One region of the Neorhizobium sp. T7_12 genome, then DNA from elsewhere that is predicted to be linked to it. Evidence: predicted binding sites of a transcription regulator. Region 1 holds the regulator's gene; the other holds the start of a gene.
The links. The regulator HrcA, encoded in region 1, represses chaperone genes, less so after heat shock. The targets are predictions, from matches to a motif close to GTTAGCACTCNCNNNNNGNGAGTGCTAAC.
Positions count from the first base shown of each region.

Region 2: groES (co-chaperone GroES) is a predicted target of HrcA. The motif match lies at 1,773-1,801, and genes of this name have one in related genera.

Region 1 covers NZ_PVBK01000015.1:103,678-107,091, forward strand. Annotated here, with positions in the region: gene C5J26_RS24915 (VOC family protein) at 39-401, shown strand; gene grpE (nucleotide exchange factor GrpE) at 456-1,097, opposite strand; gene hrcA (heat-inducible transcriptional repressor HrcA) at 1,215-2,294, opposite strand; gene rph (ribonuclease PH) at 2,472-3,188, shown strand; gene C5J26_RS24935 (VOC family protein) at 3,211-3,414, shown strand, end outside.
Region 2 covers NZ_PVBK01000004.1:251,770-255,183, forward strand. Annotated here, with positions in the region: gene chrA (chromate efflux transporter) at 37-1,371, opposite strand; gene groES (co-chaperone GroES) at 1,857-2,153, shown strand; gene groL (chaperonin GroEL) at 2,212-3,414, shown strand, end outside.

The DNA.
Region 1 (3,414 bases):
TCGGTTCCGGTTTTCCACGATGAAGAGGAGGAGAAGCCATGACGGACAGGCTATACGGCGGCATCGACATCGCCATGAAGGTCCCGTCGCATCAATATCAGGCGACGATCGCATTCTACCGTGACACGATCGGCCTCAAGGAGATCACCGACAAGGCACCCGCCATCGGTTTCGAACTCGGGCCGAACAAGCTCTGGATCGACGAGGCGCCGATGATGAGCCAGGCCGAGATATGGCTGGAATTGTTTACGGGTGATTTCGACGATGCGGCAGCGCATCTTGAAAAATCGGGCGTCGTGCGCTGCGACGCGATCGAGCCGCTGCCGGAAGGCTTCAAAGGCGGCTGGATCACCAGCCCCGCCAATATCATTCACATGGTGCGGGAACCGGAGGCCTGGTAGGCGCTCGGACAAAACAGGCCGGGCGGCGCGAGGCCGCCTGGCAAATCGTAGAGGTCAGGCGTTCTTTTCGCCGGCGGCTTCCGCGGAGACTTCCGCCTTCGGGCCGCCCTTTGCAACACCGACCATGGCAGGCCGCAGCACGCGTTCGCCGATCGTGAAGCCGGCCTGGACGACCTGAACGACGGTATTGTTCGGGACAGCGGGGTTCGGGATCTCGAACATGGCCTGGTGGAAGTTCGGATCGAACTTCTGGCCTTCCGCATCGATCTTCTTCACGCCGTGGCGTTCCAGCGCCGATAGCATGGAGCGCTCGGTCATCTCGACGCCCTCCAGGAGCGTGGTCAGCGAGGCATCTGCCGTGGCGCGCATTTCGGTCGGCACGGCATCCAGCGCCCGGCGCAGGTTGTCCGAAACGGCGAGCATGTCGCGGGCAAAACCGGCCGCCGCATAGGACTTAGCGTCCTTGATTTCGCGTTCGGTGCGGCGGCGCAGGTTGTCCATTTCGGCCGCCAGCCGCAGAAAGCGGTCGCGCAGCTCGTTATTTTCGGCTTTCAGCAATTCCAGCGGATCCGGTTCGGCGGCAGGCGCCTCGGCATTCTTCTGGTTGGCCGCGTCCTCAAGAGCAGATGCAACAGCTTCAACCGTGTTCTCCGCGGCAGTTGCGTCAGGTCCGTTCTTGTTGGTTTCGTCGGTCATGACGGTCTCCGGTTATTCTTGGCTTGGATTTACGGGCTTGGATTTGTGCCCGATATCGAGGTTTAAAGTGAAAAAATCAAGGCTTGGTGGGAAAGTTGGGGCGGCTCGGTCGCGAATTCAGCGCGACAGCCTGGCAAGCAGCTGTGCGGTGTAATCCACCATCGGCACGATGCGCGAATAGTTGAGCCGCGTCGGCCCGATGACCCCGACGGCACCGACGATCCGGTCTTCGCCGTCACGATAGGGCGCCACGATGAGCGAGGAGCCCGACAGGGAGAACAATTTGTTTTCCGAGCCGATGAAGATTCGCACGCCCGGTCCCTTCTCGGCGAGATCGAGGATCTCGATCAGGCTGTCCTTCTTTTCGAGATCGTCGAAAAGCAACCGCAGGCGATCGAGGTCGGCCACATCCGCTAGGCCTTCGAGCAGATTGGCCCGACCGCGGACGATGAGCTGGGTCGGCTTGCCTTCCTCGCTGTCGCCGGACCAGACCGCAAGACCGCGCTCGACCAGTTCCTGCGACAGCGCATGGAGCTCGCCCTGCACCTGATCCTTGAGTGTCTTCAGCTGGCCGCGCAGTTCCGGCAGTGTCTGGCCGCTGAGGTGGGCGTTGAGGAAATTGGCCGCCTCGGTGAGCTGCGACGACGTCACGCCGACCGGAAGTTCGATGACACGGTTTTCCACCTGGTTATGATCGCCGACGAGCACCGCGAGCGCCTTGGTCGGCTCAAGGCGGATGAACTCGACGTGCTTCAGGACCGGGTCGCTCTTGGTGGTAATGACGATCCCGGCGCCGCGCGAGACGCCTGACAACATGCGGCTCGCCTCCGCCATCAGGCTTTCCATCGGCTGATCGCGATCCGCAGGCCGGATCTGCCGGTCGATATTGGCGCGCTCCTCGGCGGAGAGGTCTCCGACCTGCATGAAAGCATCGACGAAAAAGCGAAGCCCGGACTGGGTCGGCAGGCGGCCGGCACTGATATGCGGGGAGTAGATGAGCCCGAGTTCCTCGAGATCGCTCATCACATTGCGCACCGACGCGGGCGACAGCGATATGGGCAGCAGGCGGGAAAGATTCCGGGAGCCGAGCGGTTCGCCGGTCTCCAGATAGCTTTCCACGATGCGGCGGAAAATTTCGCGCGAACGGTCATCGAGCACAGAGCCGCTGTCCCTACCCGTCGATGCCGAAAATCCCATCTAAAACTTCACCGTTCCGTTGTTCTTTCGACAAAATATAGTCATTCGCCGCGCCTTCTCCAAAGGGAAAATCGCCACGGGCATAATCAATCGCCCGCAGAGCGTCTTAGGCCTTTTTCTTTGCAAAAGCTTGGCCGGGGCCGTAGAAGGCGGAAACAGAAATCCAGGGAGTGAAGCATGCGGCCTTCAGGCAGACAGTTGAACCAGATGCGCAAGGTCTCGTTCGAGCGCAATTTCTCCAAACATGCCGAAGGTTCCTGCCTCGTCAAGTTCGGCGACACGCATGTGCTGTGCACTGCGAGTCTCGAAGAAAAGACGCCACCGTGGCTGCGCAACAGCGGCAAGGGCTGGGTCACCGCCGAATACGGCATGCTGCCGCGCGCCACAGGCGACCGCATGAAGCGCGAAGCCGCTGCCGGAAAGCAGGGCGGCCGCACCCAGGAAATCCAGCGCCTGATCGGCCGCTCCTTGCGCGCCGTCATAGATCTTGAAGCACTCGGCGAAAAGCAGATCACCATTGACTGCGACGTCATCCAGGCGGATGGCGGCACGCGTACGGCGTCGATCACCGGTGGCTGGATTGCGCTCTACGACTGCCTGAAGTGGATGGAAGCCCGCTCGATGACCAAGGTCGAGAAGGTATTGAAGGATCACGTCGCGGCGATCTCCTGCGGCATCTTTGCCGGCCAGCCGGTTATCGACCTCGATTATATCGAGGATTCGGCTGCGGAAACGGATGCGAATTTCGTGATGACCGGCACCGGCGGCATTGTCGAGGTGCAGGGCACGGCCGAGGGCAAGCCTTTCAGCCAGGAGGAATTCCTGAAGCTTTTGGCACTGGCCCAGGACGGCACGCAGGAACTGGTGGCGATGCAGAAGCAGGCGATTGCCTGACACTCGCTGAAAGAGGTGCTGTTTGATCGAAGGCATTCTCGAAACTGCACTTTATGCTGACGATCTCGATGCCGCCGAGACCTTCTACGGCGGCATTCTCGGGCTTGAAAAGGTTCTGCGTGCCGGCAATAGGCATGTGTTCTTCCGTTGCGGGCCGGGCATCCTGCTGATCTTCAATCCCGCCGAGACGGTGAAGCCACCACCGGCCGATGCATTACCGGTTCCG
Region 2 (3,414 bases), on a different contig from region 1:
CGGCGACATCAGCGGGGCAACTTCCCCACTTCGTCCCTAGCCCGCTACCGCCAACCGGACGGCAAGGCCCACGACCGCGCTGACGGCCAGGACCGGCACCATGCCGATCTTCATGCGGAAGAGCAGGAAGGCCGATACCACGAAAAGCAGGAAGGCGAGCGGATCGAGCGTCGTCCAGGCCGGCCAGAAAAGCCTCAAGCCGGCCGCGGGCCAGAGGGAAATCTGCTCGACCTCACGGAACAGGACGTGCAGGCCGAACCAGATGGCGAGGTTGAGGATGACGCCGACAACCGCGGCCGTGATTGCCGACAGCGCCGCCGAAAGGACCGGATTACCGCGCAGCCGCTCGATATAGGGCGCGCCTGCGAAGATCCAGATGAAGCTCGGCACGAAGGTCGCCCAGGCGACCAGCAGGGCACCGATCACACCGCCGGCGACCGGTCCGAGACCGGCGGCTTCGCGGAAACCGACCAGGAAGCCGACAAAGGACAGCACCAGAACCAGCGGCCCAGGCGTCGTTTCGGCAAGCGCCAGCCCGTCCAGCATTTCGCCCGGTTTCAGCCAGCCGTAATTGTCGACCGCCACCTGCGCCACATAGGCGAGCACCGCATAGGCACCGCCGAACGTCACCATCGCCATCTTGGAGAAGAAGGTGAACATGACGGCCAGGCCTTCCGGCGCCGAGAACATCCACAGCAGGAGAAGCGGAAGCTGCCAGACCGCGATCCAGAAAACCAGCGTGGCTATCGCCGTCAACGGCTTCGGCCGTTTCGGCAGGTCGATCGCGTCGGAGCTTTTGGCGGCTCCGCCGCCCCTGCGGGCGGCAAAGAAGCCAACTAACCCGGCCAGGAGCACCACGAGCGGAAACGGCAACCCGAAGAAGAACAATGCGACGAAGGCGGCCGCCGCGATGCCGAACAGGAGGCGGTTCTTCAGCGTCTTGCGGCTGAGGCGGATCACCGCCTCGACGACGATCGCGAGCACCGCCGCCTTGAGGCCGAAAAACAGGCCGGTGAGCCAGCTCGTATCCTGATAGAGGGCGTAAGCCGTCGAAAGGGCGATGATGACGGCCAGCCCCGGAAGCACGAAAAGAAGGCCGGCGATCATGCCGCCGCGCACCCCGAACATCAGCCAGCCAATATAAGTAGCCAGCTGCTGGGCTTCCGGTCCCGGCAGCAGCATGCAGTAGTTCAAGGCATGCAGAAAACGCGCCTCGGAAAGCCAGCGCCTTTCGTCCACCAGGGTCCGGTGCATCAGGCCGATCTGCCCGGCAGGGCCGCCGAAACTCAGGACCCCGATCCTGCCGAACACCGCCGTCAGTTCGCCGAGCGTCGGCTTCACCGCAATCTCGTCCTTCACCGCCTGATCCATCATTGCCTCATGCTCTTCCGCAACGGTTACCTGTCGTCCATGGCGTCATGTACCCCCCGGGCGCGGAAGCTCGCCGTCCCCTCTAGGAGCCATATGTGAAGACCGTATGAAGGAAGCGAACTTCGGGCATGGCGCCACGTTGAGGCATTCACAGGCCCCGCGCGGCTGTTAAACGCGCCGGCGCCTTTCTTCCACCAAAGTCCGGTGCAACATGCCGACCTGCCCGGAGAGGTGGCTTTAAACCCGAGACCCGATGTGGCCGGCAGCGGCCATCAGTTCCGCCAGGCGCAGGCGTTGCCCAGCATCCGTATCGTTAAGCGTATTTCCCATGAGTTCCGAGCCGTCCCGAAAATTTTACGGCCGTTCTTGACTCATCCGCCGGGCACCCTTATCTCGAGGCGGCTGGCACTCTCCAAATGGGAGTGCTAACAGCACCGAGATACGGGTTTCCACCCGTCCATGTCATTTGATCGAGGGATTAGACAATGGCAAGCACCAATTTCCGCCCCCTTCACGACCGCGTCGTTGTTCGTCGCGTCGAATCCGAAGCCAAGACCAAGGGCGGCATCATCATTCCTGATACCGCCAAGGAAAAGCCGCAGGAAGGCGAAATCGTCGCCGTCGGCACCGGCACCCGCGACGACAAGGGCAACATCACTGCTCTCGACGTCAAGGCCGGCGACCGCGTCCTGTTCGGCAAGTGGTCCGGCACCGAAGTCAAGCTCGACGGCGAAGACCTTCTGATCATGAAGGAATCCGACATCATGGGCATCATCGGCTGATCTCAGTCGGTTGCTTTCACTGAAATATCGCTGACACCCCTTTTCAGGAGTTCCCAAAATGGCAGCTAAAGAAATCAAGTTCGGCCGCACCGCGCGCGAAAAGATGCTGCGCGGCGTCGACATTCTCGCCGACGCAGTCAAGGTGACGCTCGGCCCGAAGGGTCGTAACGTCATTATCGACAAGTCCTTCGGCGCTCCGCGCATCACCAAGGACGGCGTATCGGTCGCCAAGGAAATCGAACTTGACGACAAGTTCGAAAACATGGGCGCCCAGATGGTCCGCGAAGTTGCTTCGAAGACCAACGACATCGCCGGCGACGGCACCACGACTGCTACCGTTCTTGCCCAGGCGATCGTTCGCGAAGGCAACAAGGCCGTTGCAGCCGGCATGAACCCGATGGACCTGAAGCGCGGCATCGACCTCGCAGTGGCAGACGTCGTCAAGGATCTCCAGGCCAAGGCCAAGAAGATCTCGACCTCGGAAGAAGTCGCACAGGTCGGCACGATCTCCGCAAACGGCGACAAGCAGGTCGGTCTCGACATTGCTGAAGCCATGCAGAAGGTCGGCAACGAAGGCGTCATCACGGTTGAAGAAGCCAAGACCGCTGAAACCGAACTCGAAGTCGTCGAAGGCATGCAGTTCGACCGCGGCTACCTGTCGCCCTACTTCGTCACCAACCCGGAAAAGATGGTTGCCGATCTCGACGACGCTTTCATTCTCCTCCACGAGAAGAAGCTCTCGAACCTGCAGGCGATGCTCCCGGTTCTCGAAGCTGTCGTTCAGACCGGCAAGCCGCTCCTGATCATCGCTGAAGACGTCGAAGGCGAAGCTCTTGCGACGCTCGTCGTCAACAAGCTGCGTGGCGGCCTCAAGATCGCTGCCGTCAAGGCTCCGGGCTTCGGCGATCGCCGCAAGGCCATGCTCGAAGACATCGCCATCCTGACGGGCGGCACTGTCATCTCCGAAGACCTCGGCATCAAGCTCGAAAATGTCACGCTCGACATGCTCGGCCGCACCAAGAAGGTCTCGATCTCCAAGGAAAATACCACGATCGTCGACGGCGCCGGCTCCAAGGCCGACATCGAAGGCCGCGTTGGTCAGATCAAGGCTCAGATCGAAGAAACCACTTCCGACTACGACCGCGAAAAGCTGCAGGAACGTCTGGCCAAGCTGGCCGGCGGCGTTGCCGTGATCCGCGTCGGCGGCTCGACGGAAGTCGAAGTCAAGGAAAAGAAGGACCGCATCGACGACGCCCTCAAC